DNA from 3 places in the Dorea sp. 210702-DFI.3.17 genome. Region 2 is predicted to be linked to each of the others. Evidence: riboswitches for the same ligand, from Rfam matches in the RefSeq annotation. Region 2 holds a riboswitch; each other region holds the start of a gene.
What was found. Region 2 has a riboswitch for thiamine pyrophosphate ahead of thiC (phosphomethylpyrimidine synthase ThiC). Riboswitches for the same ligand answer to the same signal wherever they lie in the genome.
Positions count from the first base shown of each region.

Region 1: another riboswitch for thiamine pyrophosphate. It lies ahead of thiM (hydroxyethylthiazole kinase); the one in region 2 lies ahead of thiC (phosphomethylpyrimidine synthase ThiC).
Region 3: another riboswitch for thiamine pyrophosphate. It lies ahead of thiS (sulfur carrier protein ThiS); the one in region 2 lies ahead of thiC (phosphomethylpyrimidine synthase ThiC).

Region 1 covers NZ_JAJCNB010000041.1:13,620-19,959, forward strand. The annotation lists gene cytX (putative hydroxymethylpyrimidine transporter CytX) at 1-646, opposite strand, end outside; gene thiD (bifunctional hydroxymethylpyrimidine kinase/phosphomethylpyrimidine kinase) at 662-1,465, opposite strand; gene LI149_RS13470 (HAD family phosphatase) at 1,489-2,208, opposite strand; gene thiE (thiamine phosphate synthase) at 2,202-2,846, opposite strand; gene thiM (hydroxyethylthiazole kinase) at 2,833-3,654, opposite strand; TPP riboswitch at 3,745-3,856, opposite strand; gene LI149_RS13485 (GreA/GreB family elongation factor) at 3,982-4,482, opposite strand; gene LI149_RS13490 (Cof-type HAD-IIB family hydrolase) at 4,498-5,292, opposite strand; gene LI149_RS13495 (N-acetylmuramoyl-L-alanine amidase) at 5,307-6,176, opposite strand.
Region 2 covers NZ_JAJCNB010000001.1:300,658-306,997, reverse strand. The annotation lists gene LI149_RS01460 (LytTR family DNA-binding domain-containing protein) at 1-139, shown strand, start outside; gene thiC (phosphomethylpyrimidine synthase ThiC) at 263-1,573, opposite strand; TPP riboswitch at 1,727-1,837, opposite strand; gene lepB (signal peptidase I) at 2,088-2,648, shown strand; gene LI149_RS01445 (uracil-xanthine permease family protein) at 2,694-4,094, shown strand; gene LI149_RS01440 (P-loop NTPase) at 4,404-5,159, shown strand; gene LI149_RS01435 (nitrogenase component 1) at 5,164-6,340, shown strand, end outside.
Region 3 covers NZ_JAJCNB010000023.1:15,278-21,617, reverse strand. The annotation lists gene LI149_RS10965 (YitT family protein) at 1-578, opposite strand, end outside; gene LI149_RS10960 (hypothetical protein) at 750-1,865, shown strand; TPP riboswitch at 1,935-2,041, shown strand; gene thiS (sulfur carrier protein ThiS) at 2,366-2,569, shown strand; gene LI149_RS10950 (thiazole synthase) at 2,635-3,420, shown strand; gene thiH (2-iminoacetate synthase ThiH) at 3,493-4,734, shown strand; gene LI149_RS10940 (methylated-DNA--[protein]-cysteine S-methyltransferase) at 4,799-5,419, shown strand; gene LI149_RS10935 (4Fe-4S binding protein) at 5,584-6,303, opposite strand.

The sequences.
Region 1 (6,340 bases), on a different contig from region 2:
TACCATAAGTAATTGCGCTGACTGCTGTTGCTTTTACCGGCTCTTTTGCTTCTCTTGTATAATCACTGATCAGTGGAAGCCAGGATAATGGCATGGCAACAGCAAGTTCAACTGCTGCACCAAATGTCATGCTGTCATCCGATGGTACACCTGCTCCGTTTCCTGTGAAGATAACTTTACAAAGAATCAGTGTCAGGATAAATAATGCTGCCATAGCAACCGTGTTGATTTTTCCAAGATTTGTAATTCCAATAACAATCCAAAGAATGATCAGCGCTCCGATGACCAGGCACCAAATCCAGCGTCCAGTATTCATAACACCATCTGCTGCCAGTGCTCCATCATAAATCATAATCGCCGTCCAGCCCACAAGCTGCAGCACATTTAACACTGCAAACAGAATACTTCCCTTCTGTCCAAAACTCATTTTTACAGTTTCCATTGCACTTTTTCTGACTTTACCACCGATTACACCTGCCAGGAATAACATAAGGCAGCCGATGATATGTCCTACGATAATTGCGAGAAGTCCTTTTCCCATTCCAAGTGGTGCCAGATAAGTTCCGGTCAGAATCTCCGCAATAGAAACGCCTGCTCCAAACCAGATCAGTCCATTTTCAAATAAACCTGTTCTTTTTTCTTCCATGATGTCTGTCCCTCTTTATGCTTCTTTCTTATATTCTCCCGTAATTGCAAATCCGTGATCCATAGGTCCGCTTCCTTTTCCGAGATCCAGCATCGCAGCCAGCGCTCCGGAAATGTAATCTTTTGCACGCTCTACGGATGTGTCCATATCAAATCCTTTTGCAAGGTTCGATGCAATGGCACTGGAAAGTGTGCAGCCGGTTCCATGTGTATTCGGATTATCAATACGTTTTCCGTTGAACCAACGATAATCGCCGTCACGATAAAGCAGGTCATTTGCATCATTCAACTTATGTCCGCCCTTGCAGAGAACTGCGCAGTGGTATGTATCACTGATTTTCTTTGCAGCCTCGATCATATCATCTGCTGAGTGGATCTCCATTTCCGCCAGAACTTCTGCTTCTGGAATATTCGGTGTCAGAACACTGGCAATTGGAAGAAGACGTTTCTTTAAAGTTCCGATTGCCTCTTCACTGATCAGCTTTGCTCCACTTGTTGCTACCATAACCGGGTCAACGACGATATTTTTTGCTTGATACTCTTTCAGTTTATCTGCAATTTTCTCAATCAGCGCACTGGAAGATACCATTCCGATCTTCACTGCGTCCGGATAAATATCTGTAAAAATGTTATCTAATTCCTCACCCATAAATTCCGGTGTCACTTCCATAATACCCGTCACACCTGTCGTATTCTGTGCGGTTAACGCTGTGATTGCACTCATCGCATAAACGCCATTTGCAATCATTGTCTTAATGTCTGCCTGAATTCCTGCTCCACCACTGGAATCACTTCCGGCAATTGTTACTGCTGTTTTCATTATTTTACCTTTCCTTTTTTACTCTATTTGAAAAATATATCTGCCTCTTTGAAGCTTTCCATATAAATGTCTGCTTCTTCGCGGATCATTTCCTGATCTTCTTTACTTTCTTCGTCATACACGCCAATCGTATGATATCCTGCCAGTTTTGCTGTCCGGATTGCATACAATGCATCTTCAAAAACATACAGTTCTTCCGGATTCCTGCCTAAAAACCCAGCTGCCATATGATAGACTGCCGGGCTCTGCTTTCCGGCTCCTGCCTGCGCGCATGTAAAAATATGTTTAAAATACTGGCTTACCCCAAGACGGATAAATGCATGTTCCAGGTGATCTTCATCACTGGCTGTCGCTGCCACGACCGGAATCTTTCTATCTGACATTTTTTGTAGAAATTCTTTTACTCCGGCTTTTAACGGTGCCTCGTAATAATAGAAATCTCTCACTACATCTTTGATCCCCTGACTGATTTCTTCTACAGATTGTTCAAGCCCATAGCGTGTCCGCATATATAATGCAGCCTCCGGGATAGACATATAATAAATCTTCTCGGCAAGTCCAGGCTCTGCTTCAATCTGCTGACTCGCAAGGTATCTCACTCCTGCGTCCTGCCAGATGGACATAGAATCCAGAACTGTCCCGTCTATGTCTAAGATAACACCACCCATATTCTGTACGGGAACTTTTCCACAACATTTCTGCTCTGATGCATTTTTCTCCACGTCAGATTTATTTTCTAACATGCTTTCACCATCTTCTCAGTGGCTGCTTTCAGCTCTTCTGTCGCTTTCTTAATATCCGGTTTTGCGAAAATAGCGCTGATAACTGCGATTCCACAAAGTCCACAGCCTGACAACTCCTGCACATTATCTTTTGTGATGCCGCCAATTGCGATAACTGGAATATCTACAGCCTCACAAATTGCTTTTACCATCTCATGGTCAACTTCTACTGCGTCATCTTTGGAACTGGTCGGAAATACAGCTCCGACTCCAAGATAGTCTGCTCCGCGCTCCTGAGCTAAAAGTGCCTGCTCCACTGTCTGTGCTGAAACTCCGACAATCTTATCTTCACCAAGCTTTGCCCGGACATCTCCTGCTTCCATATCACTTTGTCCTACATGAACTCCGTCCGCGCCAACTTCCAGTGCAAGCTCCACATCATCATCCAGCACAAACGGTACCTGGTACTTTGCACACAATTCTTTGATTTCCTTTGCCTCCTGAAGAAAAGCATCATGATCGAGATGTTTCTCACGAAGCTGTACAAATGTAGCTCCACCTTCCAGTGCCTTCTCAACCTGACTGTAAAGTGTCTCTGCGTTCAGCCAACTTCTGTCTGTCACTGCATAAAGCAGCAAATCTTTTTTATCGCACTTCATATTTTGCTCCTTCGTCTAACTGCTCTTTTGTCATGTTATAAATAGCATCAATAATTCTATTTCTATAGGTAGAATTACCGTCACCTTTCTGCATGTAACTCCAGCCAATCTCACCGGCAAGTCCCATCGTACAAACTGCCGCTGCTGCCGCCTCAAGCTTCTGCTCAGGATTTGCAACAAGATATGCTGTCATCAGTCCAGATAACTGGCAGCCTGTTCCTGTAATTCTTCCCATTTCCGGTCGTCCATTACGGATCACGTAACATTTTCTGCCGTCGCTGACAAGATCAATCGCTCCTGTAATTGCAACTATACTTCCGGATTTTTCAGAAAATGCTTTTGCAAATGCAACTGCTTCGTCCAGATTTTCTTCTGTCACTGCGTCAGCTACATCAGCGTCAACACCCTTTGTAGTACCGCTTCCTGCAGCTAATGTCTTGATTTCGGAAATATTTCCACGGATTACATCAAACTTTATTTCCTGCATCAGGTTGACAGCTGTATTCGTTCTAAGAGAACTTGCTCCTGCACCAACCGGATCAAGCAGAACCATGTGATTTAATTCATTTGCCTTATGACCTGCCGCCAACATTCCTTCAATCGTTCTTACATTCAGCGTTCCAATATTGATGTTCAGACCTCCGCAAATTGCAGTGATATCCTGCACGTCCTGCGGCTCATCTGACATGATTGGGCTTGCACCACACGCAAGAATCACATTTGCTACATCATTGACCGTAACATAATTCGTAATATTATGGACAAGCGGTCCTTTTTCTCTAACGTTCTGTAAACATGTACCTAGCATAATTCTCTCTCCTTTTTGTGTTGTGAACATTCGCTGATTTTTACATTGCTAACATAAATAGCAGATATACCTAATAAAAGATATACCTGCTAACATTTACGCATCTTTTTCCCTACGTTGGCATTATCCAAATCAGGTTGCAGGTCAGGGCATTCAGCCCAATCTCAGCCTGCTTGATACGCAAGCCCCCTGTTGTTCGTTATTCATTTCATATATATTATACATAATAGACAAAATTTTACAAGTTTATTAATTATAGCACACTTTTCTCTTATAGTATATACATATTTCCTTTGCAATATTCTCAAAAATATTTTTTCACTTTTACTAATATTTTCTTAACGTATCATGACTGTCATCGGTAGTCTTATCAATCCTCTTTACTACCACATAATATCCGTCATCTCCTGCCGGTATTTTCACGCGGTCACCAACTTTATGTCCAAGTACTGCTTTTCCAAGCGGTGACTCGATGCTGATCAGTCCTGCCAGGGAATTTCCTCGGACACTTGTCACAATCCGGTATGTCTCCACTTCTTCATCATCTTCAAAATAAAGATCCACGGTATTATTAATTCCTATCTCGTCTTCTTTTGAATCATCAGACACAATGTTGGCAGTTTTTAACATTCTCTCTAGATAACGGATACGGCTTTCGTTGCGGTTCTTATCCTGCTTCGCTGCTTTATACTCAAAGTTCTCGCTCAAGTCTCCCTGTGCTCTTGCCTCTTTTACTGCTTCCAGCTCTTTTTTACGGACAACAATCTTTCGGTACTCAATTTCTTCCTTTATTTTCTTTACATCACTTTCTGTCAGTTGTTCTCCCATATGATACAGTCCCTTCTATATTAATTGATAATGTTTCATTGCTTTTTCAATTCCGTCATTCATCACACTGTCCGTCACATATTCTGTATATGGATCCAATACAGAATCATGCTCTTTCATCGCTACTGTATGTGTGGCGTATTCGAACATCGCCAGATCATTGCTGCTATCTCCAAATACATATATCTGATCCATGTCATAGCCAAGATATTTCCTCATATACTCAATCCCGGTCGCTTTTGTATATTGCTTTTGAATACACTCATAACTTCCATGTCTCCGATCGATGACTGCCAGATCGTCACGGACTTCCTCTATGAATTTTACTACATCACTTGTCTGATCAGAGAGTAAGAACATTTTATCATAAATGAATCCGCCATCCTCTATATATTTCTTACAGCCTAATCCCCAAGCTTTTCCCATGCGCTGTCTGATATCTTCGATTTCCGGAAAACGGGAACTATTTTGGGGAAAATATAGATCGTCACTGGCTTCCAGAACTCCTTCCATATGACACTCCTGAATCACCTGTATGTAACGTCTGCACTGCTCCTTGGTCAGTGTACTGTGCATCAGCACATTTCCCTGATAAATGATTTCCGTTCCACACCCACACACATAACCATCTACTGGAATATGCTTCATGGAATCCAATGTATTACAAGATGTACGACCTGTATTGATAAACACAAGATGGCCGTTTTCTCTCGCCTGCTTCAATGCACGAAGTGTACTTTCCGGCACTATCTTCGTCTGTTCGTCAATCAATGTACCATCCACATCAAAAAATAATGCTGCTTTTTTCATCTGTCAAAACTCCCTTATCTCGTAATTCCAAAATACTGATCCACTCCATTGGCAATCCCGGTTACGATCTGCCACTGATATTCGTCTGTCGCCATCTTCTGATCTTCCGTCGGATTACTCATATATCCCATCTCCACAATGGTCGTCGGAACCTGTGCCCAGTTGATTCCACTCATGGTATCTGTCTCCCAGACACGCTCTCTTTTTGCTCCGGTTGCTGCCACCATCTGATCTAAAACATCTGTAGAAAGTGCCTGACTTTGGGAATATAGATTTCCATTGTATGGATTGGAAGCAGTCTGACAAATCGTCATCATGCCATTGGCACTGCTGCTATCTGAACCATTGGCATGAACACGGATAAATGCATCGGCATTGGCATTGTTTGCAATCTGTGCACGCTCTGCATTCGATACATTTACATCGTTCGTCTCTCGTATCATCAAAACATCATACCCACGGTTCATCAATTCTTCTTTCAGCTTCATAGAAACAGCCAATGTCAGTTCATATTCCTGAAGCCCTGATGTCTTGCCACTTGTCCCGGAAGCCACCTTTGCTTTCATTTCAGAAGAACCTGGACCGACCGGTTCTTTCTCGCTATTCCCCTTTGCCTGATGTCCTGCATCAATCGCAATCAAATGTCCATTTTTCTGCGGCTGTTGTTCATTCGCCTCTTCTGCCTGTGATTGTCCGTCTGGCTGTGAAGCCTGTTCCTGCATATCTGTCTGTTCCTCTTGTATATTGTCTTCTTTTTTATCTTCTATATTTAATACCAGTTTGTCTGGATCTTTTTCCTTTGTCTTCGTTTCTTTTTCTGTTGTCCCACAGCCTGTAAGTACCATAAGCACTACAAGTCCCAGTAACAATACTCTTTTTTTCATATTCCACCTCCGTAAGTACTATTCTACCATAACTTTATTATTTCTTAAGTGGTTTTTTATAAATTTTCGATTTGTTTAAGAGTTTCAACATACTTTCGTCACATTTTCCGCTTATACTAAATGACAGATAGTTGAGAAAGACATCAGCTATCACCCCTCATAGA
Region 2 (6,340 bases):
CTATTACAAATTCAATAAAAAAGATGTAGAGGTTATGAATGCATATAAAGGGGAGTATATGTCACAGTACGAATGGGCTGCGTACAATAAAAAGTATCTGAATGACATTCATAAGAGATGGAAAAAGGAAAATAAATAAAACAGATTTTAGAGAAAAAGCTTCCAGATGAAATGTATTTGTATCTGGAAGCTTTTTCTATGTATCCCTTTTTCTTATGTATTCTATCTCCTGAGAAGATTCCTGCTATAAGTGGCAGGTGAATTACAAAATATCGATGTATTCGCCGGCAAGTGCTTTGTTCATGCTTCGTACGGCACAGAATTTACCACACATACTGCATGTATCGCTGTGGTCATCCTCCGGACGGCGGCTGTCGCGGATTGCTCTTGCAGTATCCGGGTCAAGAGCACAGGCGTACTGTGCTTCCCAGTCCAGTTTCTGGCGTGCATCAGCCATTTTATCATCAATATCTCTTGCGCCAGGTATACCTTTGGCAATGTCTGCAGCGTGGGCGGCAATCTTAGAAGCAATGATACCTTGTTTTACATCGTCTACATTTGGCAGTGCCAGATGCTCGGCAGGTGTTACGTAGCAAAGGAAAGCAGCACCGTTCATGGCAGCAACTGCGCCTCCAATGGCAGCAGTAATATGGTCATATCCAGGAGCAATATCTGTGACGAGTGGTCCAAGTGTGTAGAATGGAGCGCCCATACAGATGCTTTGCTGAACTTTCATATTGGCTGCGACCTGGTCAAGCGGTACATGTCCAGGACCTTCGACCATGACCTGTACATTATGTGCCCATGCACGTTTTGTCAGTTCGCCGAGGCGTACAAGCTCTTCAATCTGGCATACGTCTGTGGCATCGGCCAGACATCCCGGGCGGCATGCATCACCAAGGGAGATGGTAACATCGTATTCTTCACAGATATCCAGAATTTCGTCGAAATGTTCATAGAACGGATTTTCTTCTCCGGTCATGCACATCCATGCAAATACAAGACTTCCTCCGCGGCTTACGATATTCATTTTACGTTTGTGTTTTTTGATCTGTTCAATAGTTTTGCGGGTGATTCCACAGTGCAGTGTTACAAAGTCCACACCGTCCTCAGCGTGAAGACGTACTACATCGACGAAATCCTGTGCAGTCAGAGTAGCAAGATCTCTCTGATAGTGGATGACGCTGTCATAGACCGGAACAGTTCCGATCATTGCCGGACATTCGTGTGTCAGCTTCTGCCGGAAAGGCTGAGTGTTGCCGTGGCTGGATAAATCCATAATGGCCTCTGCTCCGAGATTTACAGCACTCATCACTTTCTGCATTTCGATATCGTAATCTTTACAGTCTCTTGAGACTCCGAGATTTACATTGATCTTCGTGCGAAGCATACTGCCGACGCCTTCCGGATTCAGACATGTGTGGTTTTTGTTGGCACAGATTGCAACCTTGCCTTCAGCAACGAGCTTCATCATCTCGTCAGTGGACATATGCTCTTTTTGAGCAACGGTCTTGATTTCAGGCGTGAGAATTCCTTTTCTGGCTGCATCCATTTGTGTAGTGTAGTTTCTCATGTTCATTTTGCCTCCATTTTCATTTTTTGTCTGAGTTTTTCTATAGCGGTACAAGGTGGTGTCCCCAATGTATCGCTTTTGGGTTTGCCAGGAAATGTAATTTCCTGATGAAATAACGCAAAAAAAGAAGGTGCGTAGAGCATCTTCCTTAATTATCGCGTTAAGATATGTTCCCTACGTTGGCATTATCCAAATCAGGTTATGGGTCGAAGCGGAATTACGCTTCCTCTCAGCCGGTTTTCACCAGCTCCCCGTATGTAATTTTCGAAATGTCCATGAAATGATATGTATTGCATGGAACGTTCCGATTCACCAGTTATTATAGACCTGAAAAAACGTAAAAGCAAGATGAAAATGTGATTTTTGCCATTTTTGCCATAACTGGAAGCATTGAAAAATAGAAATAGAAATTAGTTTCCTGCATAGGGCAATGTGTGGTAGAATAGAAACATCTTGTGAGCTGTAACACATGATATTTTGAAAAGAGAATGTTCAAGTAGAAGGGAAGATATATATGAGTGGAAAGAAAGGGAAACATGAACCGGAAAAAGAAGGGGTACTTGCAACGATATGGGATTATGCCAAGACATTTCTTATTATTTTTCTGGTCGTGTTTGCACTAAATAAACTGGTCTATATCAATGCGGTGATTCCGTCTGAATCTATGCAGACAACAATTATGAAGGGAGACCGGATCATCGGCAGCCGGCTTGCATACAAATCAAAAGATCCGCAGAGGTTTGATATCGTCATTTTTAAATATCCGGATGATCCATCTAAGATATTTATAAAAAGAGTCATTGGTCTGCCTGGGGAGACTGTGGAAGTGAAAGACGGAAAAGTATACATAGATGGAGCAGAGAAGCCATTGGATGATAGTTTCTGCAACGAAGTACCAATCGGAGACTTCGGACCATATGAAGTTCCACAAAACTGCTATTTTATGATGGGGGATAATCGTAATAACAGTTTGGATTCCAGGTACTGGAAGAATCATTTCGTAGAAAAAGATGCGATTCTTGCAAAGGCCGTTTTCCGCTACTGGCCGTTCAGTGAGGTTGGTAAGGTTGAGTAGACCGGACTAATAAAAGTAAGAAAAAGGATTTGAGAGGGAAAAACAATGAGTACAACAAACAAAGAAGAAAAAGTGGCAGATGTCAGTACGGAGAATATATACCGGCTGAACGGAAGAGTGCCACTGAAAAAAGCAATTCCATTCGGGCTGCAGCACGTACTGGCTATGTTTGTATCAAACCTGGCGCCGGTGCTGATCGTTTGCAGTGCCGCGCTGGTAAGAGGAACAGGGGAACATTTGACTTCAGCAGAGATCACCCAGCTTTTACAATGTGCTATGTTCGTGGCAGGTATCGGAACATGTATGCAGTTATATCCGGTGTGGAAGATCGGGTCTGGGCTTCCGATTGTTATGGGAGTCAGCTTTACGTTTCTTGGAAGTCTGTTAGTAATCTGTACCAATCCGGAACTTGGATATGAAGGGATGGTTGGTGCTGTTATTTTAGGCGGTATTTTTGAAGGACTGGTGGGGCTTAGTGCCAGATACTGGAAGCGCTTCCTGACACCGGTCGTATCCGCGTGTGTAGTTATCGCAATCGGACTTTCGTTATTGTCCGTAGGTATGGATTCCTGGGGCGGCGGAAGCGGAGTTGCTGATTTTGGCGCATGGTATCATCTGGTTGTTGGAGCATTTACCCTGATTGTATGCCTGATAGCCAGATATTTACTGAAAGGGGTATATAAGAATCTGAATGTCCTGGTAGGATTGATTCTTGGATATCTGTTGGCGATCATTTTTACGGTTGCAGGTATTGCGCCGATGGTAGACTTTTCTGGAATTACAAAGACTGTACAGGAAGTTGGAGTCTTCAGTCTGCCGAAGCTGGTCTTTCTGACCAGCCATAAACCAATCTTTGATCTGGGAGCATTTTTGACAATTGCTATTGTATTTCTTGTATCTGCGGCAGAGACAACTGGTGCAACAAGCGCCGTATGTACCGGTGCTTTGGATCGCGAAATCAAGATGGAAGAATTGCAGGGGTCACTTGCTGTAGATGGATTCTCCAGTGCACTTTCCGGCTGCTTTGGATGTCTGCCGTTGACTTCTTTCAGCCAGAATGTAGGACTTGTAACGATAACGCAGGTCATCAACCGGTTTACGATTTTGATGGGAGCATTTATTTTGATTTTGTCATCACTTTTCCCGCCGCTGGGAGCATTTTTTAATTCCCTGCCACAGGCAGTTCTTGGTGGCTGTACAGTTATGATGTTTGGTTCTATTATGTATGAAGGAATCAAGATGCTCAAAGAATGTGAGTTCGATGACCGGACGATGGTCATTGTATCACTGGCATTTGCGATTGGTGTAGGACTGACACAGACATCCGGAAACTTCTTCAGTGCATTTCCACATGAGGTGGGAGATATCTTCAATGGAAATGCAGTGGCAGGTGTGTTTGTAGTCTCTCTGTTGTTGAGTTTGTTTTTGCCGAAAAAGAAAAAATAATTTTGTGAATAAAATAGCATATGTTGACCAAAAGTAGTTTGGCAGGTTATAATAAACAAAGATAATTTAAAAGAAAATAATTAAAAAAGACTCTGACGGCAAGGTGATCCGAGCGGGAATAGTCGAATATATCAGACACAGGGAAGATACAGTTGGGGAAAGTGCATCTTCCTTGTACAAGAATCCATCATGCAGAAATCGCATCTGTACAGATTTCTCAGGGTGAATACTACTTTAGTGGCAGATATAAGGACTTTTTTCCGGAAGGAGAAAGGTCCTTTTTCGTTGGGGGAAAATTGGGAGAAAGACATGTTAAAGGTAGCGATTTACGGAAAAGGTGGAATAGGGAAATCCACAGTAACTTCGAATCTGGCGGCAGCATTTGCTACAATGGGGAAAAGAGTCATCCAGATAGGCTGTGACCCGAAAGCAGATTCTACAATTAATCTGCTGGAAGGAAAGCCTCTTCGTCCGGTCATGAACTATATGCGGGAGGAAGACGAAGAACCGGAGAAATTAGAAGATATTTCAAAGGAAGGATTTGGCGGCGTACTCTGTATAGAGACAGGCGGCCCGACGCCGGGACTGGGATGTGCTGGCAGAGGTATTATCGCAACATTCCAGCTTCTGGAAGATTTGAGACTTTTTGAGACATATAAGCCGGATGTAGTGCTCTACGATGTTCTCGGAGATGTTGTGTGTGGCGGCTTTGCAGCACCGATCCGGGAAGGCTATGCAGAAAAAGTATTGATTGTAACATCTGGAGAAAAGATGGCGTTGTATGCGGCTAATAACATTTCCAGCGCAGTTCGCAATTTTGAAGACCGAAGCTATGCACGGGTGTTTGGCATTGTACTGAATCACAGAAACGTGGAAAATGAGGTGCAAAAAGTGCAGGCATTTTCTAAGGAAAGCGGAATTCCAATCGTGGGAGAGATTCCAAGAAGCGATGAGATCATCCGTTACGAAGATCAGGGGCAGACAGTGATTGAAGGAAATCCAGAGTCAGAGATCAGTGGAAGATTCTATGACCTCGCAAAAAAATTACTGGAAAGCGAGGAGTAAGGACATGGTGGAAATTACGAAGATGAAAGCAGAAAAACAGAAAGCGGAAAAAGAAGCATTTTTCTGTACAACGAAAGAACTGAGCAGGCTTGGCCTGGAACAGATTCCGACACAGTTTCAGTCACATAAGCATCTGATCTACAGTTCGCCGGCTACACTGGCATTCAATTCACCGGGAGCAGAAGGCTTTGGCGTGAAGCGTGCCGGTCTTGCAGTACCAGATTCCATTATGTTGATCGTGGCTCCGGGGTGTTGTGGAAGGAATACTTCACTGATCAGTTCTATGAAAGAATATAATGACCGGTTCTATTATCTGATGATGGACGAGACCGATATTGTGACAGGAAGACATTTGAAAAAAATTCCAAAAGCAGTGGAGGAAATCTGCAGTGTCTGTCCGAAAAAACCGTCGGTCGTTATGATCTGCATTACCTGTGTGGATGCCCTTCTTGGAACGGATATGGAGCGGGTGTGCAAAAAGGCGGAAGAACAGGTAGAGATTCCGGTCAGACCTTGTTATATGTATGCACTTACAAGAGAAGGCCGAAAACCACCGATGGTGCATGTAAGGCAGTCCTTATATTCACTGCTTGAGCCGGGAAAAAAGAAAGGCAATGTAGTCAATCTTTTGGGATTTTTCTCGCCGCTTGTGGATGACTGTGAGATTTATGATTTGCTGCACAGTGCGGGAGTGAAGACGATTCATGAGATTTCCAGATGTAAGGATTATATGGAATATCAGACTATGTCAGAAGCGAATTTCAATCTGGTACTGCATCACGAAGCAAGATTTGCAGCAGAAGATTTTCACAACCGGCTTCAAATTCCATTTATCGAGCTTCGAAGACTCTATCAGATAGACAAGATTGAAAACCAGTATCATGCACTTGGTAATGCACTCGGTGTTGCATTTTATGATGAAAAATATAAAAAGCAGGCAGAAGATGCACTGGAAAAATTCCGGCAGAAGTGTCCGGATGCTTCTTTTGCAATCGGAGAATGCCTGAACGCTGATCCATTTGAACTATCATTAGCCTTGATACGTTACGGATTTTCTGTGCCGGAAATTTACGGGACAATCACGGTGGAGAACTTCACATACATTCGTTCTCTGGCAAAAATAAGTCCAGAGACGAAAGTATTTTCCAATATGGAACCGACGATGATTTATTATGACCCGG
Region 3 (6,340 bases), on a different contig from region 2:
AGTACGATTCCGTTAAAATAAGTACCGAGGACACTTAAAACTACAGTTTTCTTATCGTACACAAGTGCTGCGGACAGAGCCACACACATACCGGACAGTGACATAGCTTTTCCGAGATCCATATGCAGATATTTGTTCATGATTTTGGCTACAATATCTAGTCCGCCAGAAGAGGCATTTCGATTGAACAAAATTGCAAGTCCGACGCTTACGACCAGTATATAACAGAGTACATCTAGTTCCTGGCTGTCGGTCATGGAGTAAAAATCCGGGAAAATCTTTTCGAAAAGCCCCAGAAACAGTGGAAGCATAATGCTTGTATAGACAGTTTTTGCTCCGAATTCCCGACCGCATGTAAAGAATCCGATAATCAGAAGCACTATATTTAAGATCATAGTGATTGCTGACAATGGAAGCGGTACAAAGTTTGACAGAATGATTCCAAGACCAGAGATACTGCTGACAGAAGCGTGGCTTGGTACAAGGAAGAAGTAGACTGCAGCGGCAATAATTGCCACAGCAAGCGTCAGAATCAACGTTTCCTTTACAGAGTCTGCGTATTGATTTTTCTTATTCATATGTAACAATCCCCCACAAATAACATTTGCAACATTCATTTGCAAAGTATATTTTAACTGGTTCTGTGTGGAATAACAAGGTGTCTGTTGTATAAAATTGACAGAGATTTATAAAGAGCAGTATAATTAAAAAAGTAATAGCAAATGAGGGGATGGATTGGGAGGAGATGTATGGGAAAAAGAAAAGCCGTTTATTGGATCCTTCTTGCTTTGATAATGGTTACAGTGACAGGTTGTGGCTATACGCTGGAAGAAAAGAGAGAAATGAAGCGTTATGAAAAGCAAGGACGGGAAAATGCGAAAAATTATATAAGAGAAAAATATGGAATTGATGCAAAGATTACAGAGATAAACTGTGAGAAATACAGTTCAAGTCCGGTGCCGGATTTTTTCCCTTCTCCCACCGGAAATGTATTCGTGAAAATGAAGTACAAGGGGGCAGATTTTTTAGTTGCGATATCAGGGCAGAAAAAGAATACGGACGGGCTTGATAACTATCAGTTTCAGGAGATTGCCACAGCATTTGCACAAGAAATGTATAACATCACAGGACTTCACGCAGAGAGTGCCTATGTATGTTATGGTGAGTATGGAACGGTAAAAGACGAAAAAAATGGAATGATCCACACATTTTATGATGGGGATAATCTGGCAGAAGTCTTACAGAAGGAATCTGCAAGAGCTGTTGTATCTTATGCCAATCAGGACGTAGAACAGATTCCTGTATCGCAGATAAGTCAGAAGACAGGCGTTGATACAATATTGCTTACGGATTACGAGAGCCGGGAAGCATATCAGACGGTTGGGTGTCCATATTATAACCTGGCTGGCTGGCCGATTGAAAATGGAATAGAGAATCAACTATATCTGATGAATGGATATCGTGTTGTGGGTGCGGGTGAAGATACCTATGTAAAATGTGAGAAAAAAATTCAGGAGGATATTATCCTGATTACAGAAAATCCAAAGGATCAGATCATACTTGAAAAAACCAGTCTGGATTCACAGGAAAATTGGAATGGGAATGGATTTATTGATGCGAAGCAGGTGGCCAGTGCCTATACATTTGACACAAATTCTGAAAAAGTATATGTGTATTTTCCGGTGGAAAAACTGGACACGAAAGAAGTGAAAGAAGCTCAGTTAGTCAAGCAGTATCAGTACAAAGGAGAAACATGCTATGACAATATCATCAGCAAAGTGACTGATAATGGCAAGTATATTCATGGCATCGTCTATACAAGAGACGAGACGGAGATAAAAATATCCGTGTTTATAGATCAGTAGGTGAAGAAAGCAATGAAGAAATTACCGAGTGCTCTTGACACAAAATAAAAATCGATTTATACTAGGCATTGTAAATAAAAGGGGAGCTTGTGATAGCAGGCTGAGAGGAAGTCTTCAATTTCGACCCAGAACCTGATTTGGATAATGCCAACGTAGGAACGTATAAGATGATATTACGGGAGATACCTTGGTGTATCTCCTTTATTTTTTCATAGGAAAGACCTTGTTATGTTAATATATTAAAGCAATTGTTAAAAAGGTCTTTCTTATAAAATAAAACGCTCCGCGAGGATGCGCACTCGCGCGAATGAGAATTTTTCTAAGCAGGTACAAATTATAGAATATAGGAAATTTTGAGAGTGAACAGAGTTCATGAAGGGGTGCACCACCGCGGGTGTATTTCTTTGTGAACTCTGTTTTATATAATAGGAAATTACATTTCCTTTTATATAAAAAGCCTCCGGCAGGAGGCGCACTCACATTTCCGGAAAGGAGCAGCCATGATTACAGTCAATGGAGAGAACAGAATATTGGAACATCCAGTGTCGGTAACGGAATACTTGAAAGCATGTAATTATATTCCGGTGCAGGTAGTAGTAGAATTGAATGAGGAGATCATCAAAAGAGAAAATTATGATACAACTGTACTGAAAGATGGAGATGTTGTAGAGATTCTGCATTTTATGGGCGGCGGAAGCTTCTAAGCTTCACGATATGCGAATAGCAGGTATCATAATTTATGAGTAAACAAAGAAAGGTGGATAAAAAAATGACAACAACAAACACAAATGAAGACAAATTAATCCTGGGAGGACATGAATTTACTTCCCGTTTTATTATGGGATCTGGAAAATTTTCATTGGAGCTTATGAAAGCATGTATTGAAAAAGCAGGAGCACAGATCGTAACACTTGCTTTGCGCCGTGCTAATGAAGGCGGACTTGCTAATATTCTGGATTATGTGCCGAAGGACGTAACACTTCTTCCGAATACATCCGGTTCCAGAAATGCGCAGGAAGCAGTTCGTATTGCAAGACTTTCCAGAGAGCTGGGTTGTGGAGATTTTGTAAAGCTTGAAGTTATTCACGATTCGAAATACCTTCTTCCGGATAATTACGAGACAATCAAGGCAACAGAGATCCTTGCAAAAGAAGGGTTTGTTGTTATGCCATACATGTATCCGGATTTGAATGCAGCCAGAGATCTGGTAAATGCAGGGGCAGCCTGTGTGATGCCTCTTGGTTCTCCAATCGGTTCAAATAAGGGAATTTGTACAAAAGAGTTTATCCAGATTCTTATTGATGAGATTGATCTTCCGATTATCGTTGATGCAGGAATCGGTCGTCCGTCACAGGCATGTGAAGCTATGGAAATGGGTGCTTCAGCAGTGATGGCCAATACTGCTATTGCGACAGCAGGAGATGTCCAGGTTATGGCTGAAGCGTTTAAAAAGGCAATTGAGGCAGGAAGAAGTGCTTATCTTTCCGGATTAGGAAGAATACTGGATAAAGGAGCAAGTGCGTCTTCACCATTAACAGGATTTTTGCATGAGTAAATTGCACTGATAACAGAATACAAGTATAAAGATATACAAGAAAAGATATACGAGAGGATCAATGTAACAGCGATGGTAGAAACAATGCAGACCAGTAAAAAAGATGGTCATTTTAATGAAAGTATTGTAAATGAAGAAATACTGGAAGATATGAAAAAGAATCGTATCGATCATATGAAGTATCTTCCGGATATGGAGCAGTTGGAAGAATCTGATGTGATGGACCAGGTTATTTCTGCAATGAAAGCATATGATTATGATAAATATACAGAAGCAGATGTAAGAAGAGCACTGGCGCATGATAACCGGATACCAGAGGATTTTCAGGCACTGCTTTCGCCGGCAGCACTTCCGCTTTTAGAGGAGATTGCGCAGCAAGCACAGATTGAAACAAGAAAGCATTTTGGAAACAGTGTGTATATGTTCACGCCAATTTATATTGCAAACTACTGTGAAAATTACTGTATTTACTGTGGATTCAACTGTTATAATAAGATTCGCCGTGCACAGCTTAATGAAGAAGAGATTGAAAAAGAGATGGCTGCTATTGCCAAGACCGGACTTCAGGAAATATTGATTCTTACAGGTGAGAGTAAGACAAAATCTAATGTGGAGTATATTGGAAAGGCATGCGAGATTGCACGAAAATATTTTAAAGTGGTAGGTCTTGAAGTATATCCGATGAATTCGGATGAGTATGCATACCTTCATAAATGCGGAGCAGATTATGTGACAGTCTTCCAGGAGACTTACAATTCAGATAAGTATGAAACATTACATTTAGCAGGACATAAAAGGATTTTTCCATATAGATTGAACACACAAGAACGTGCACTTAAGGGTGGCATGCGAGGTGTTGGTTTTGCGGCACTTCTTGGACTGGATGATTTTCGCAAAGATGCTTTCGCGACAGGTTATCATGCATATTTGCTTCAAAGAAAATATCCGCATGCAGAGATTGCATTTTCTTGTCCAAGATTGTGTCCAATCATCAATAATGATCGCATTAACCCGATGGATGTTCATGAGCCGCAGTTACTTCAGGTAGTCTGTGCATATCGTCTGTTTATGCCATTTGCAAGTATTACGGTGTCTACAAGAGAATGTGCCCGTGTTCGTGATAATCTGGTAAATATTGCAGCGACCAAGATATCCGCAGGAGTCAGCACAGGAATTGGAAGTCATGTGGAAGATATCGAAGATAAAGGTGACGACCAGTTTGAGATTTCAGACGGAAGAACGGTGGATGAAGTGTTCGATGCGCTGAAAAAGAATGGTTTACAGCCAGTTATGAATGATTATATATATTTGTAGATGTGAAATGTCAGACTACAAATAAATATTTTTTTAATGATTGCAGGGAACGGAGGTTTTTAGTATGAGAACGCGAGAAGAAGTTTTGCAGTATGCGCTATCTTTCCCGAATGTGTATGAAGAAAGACCATTTCGCGATCAGGGCTGGCAACTGGTAAGAGTAAAAGGAAGTAAGAAAACATTTTTATGGATTTATGAAAGAAATGGATATGTTAATTTAAATGTTAAAGTTGATCCGCAGTGGAGAGATTTCTGGCGCAGTACTTATGCCTCTGTTATTGCAGGGTATCATCAGAATAAAGAACATTGGAATACCATCATTTTAGATGGTTCTATTCCTGAAAATGAGATTCAAAGAATGATTTCCGAGAGCTATGATCTGATTACGTACAGCCCGACAAAAAGAATCTATGAGGCAGTGAAGAAAATTCCAAAAGGTCATGTTGCGACTTATGGTAAAGTTGCAGAGCTGGCAGGAGATGCAAAGATGGCAAGAGCAGTTGGGAATGCGCTTCATAAGAATCCGGATCCGGAACATATTCCTTGCTTTCGTGTGGTCAATGCGAAAGGAGAATTAGCCGGCGCATTTGCCTTTGGAGGAGAAAGTGTGCAGGCACAATTGCTGGAAGCAGACGGGATTGAGGTAACTGATGGAAAAGTAGATTTAAAAAAATATGGGATATAACAAAAAATAAAAAGTAAAAGAACCCAACGTGCCGTTTAAGATGTGGGCTGCATTGGGTTCTTTTATTTTTTTTGCTTTAAAGCAGAAAAGAAACCGTGTGAAATTACAGTTATGTTTCACACGGTTTTTTAGAATATACAGTTAACTAAAACTAATAATCCTTTTTATTCCATAATGTTTCCATCAATACTTATCGTTACAACCTGCCAGGGAATAAATTTTCCGCTGTTTTGAAGAGCCTTTTTGGCAGCCATTTCCAGACCGCCGCAGCATGGAACTTCCATTCTCACGATGGTTACACTTTGAATGTTGTTATTTTGAATGATTGCAGTCAGTTTCTCGCTATAATCCACCTGATCTAATTTCGGACAGCCAATTAATGTTACCTTATTCCGAATAAAATCCTGATGAAAGCTTGCGTAAGCATAAGCAGTACAATCGGCTGCAATTAAAAGCTTTGCATTGTTAAAATAAGGTGCACTGACTGGAGCCAGTTTAATCTGTACCGGCCAGCTCTGAAGTTTTGATACTGAATCTGTAGCTGAAGATGGTTCTTCAGACTTTGGTGTTTCTGTTCGTCGGATTTGCATGATTTTAGATCCCGGACAGCCGGTGTGAGGAGGCATTGCCTGTTTTTGAACGGCGATTTTTTTCTGTGCTTCTTTCACAGCTTCTTCATCATATGCAGGTGCTTCTCTTTCTTCAAATGAAATGGCACCGGTAGGACATTCCGGGAGACAATCACCAAGTCCGTCACAGAAATGTTCTCTTACCAATTCTGCTTTTCCGTTAATGATGTCAATGGCACCTTCGTGACAGGCAGTTGCACAGGCACCACATCCATTACATTTTTCTTTATCGATTCGAATAATCTTTCTTATCATTTTTACCCTCCATCAATAACATTTAACTTTTGTTTCT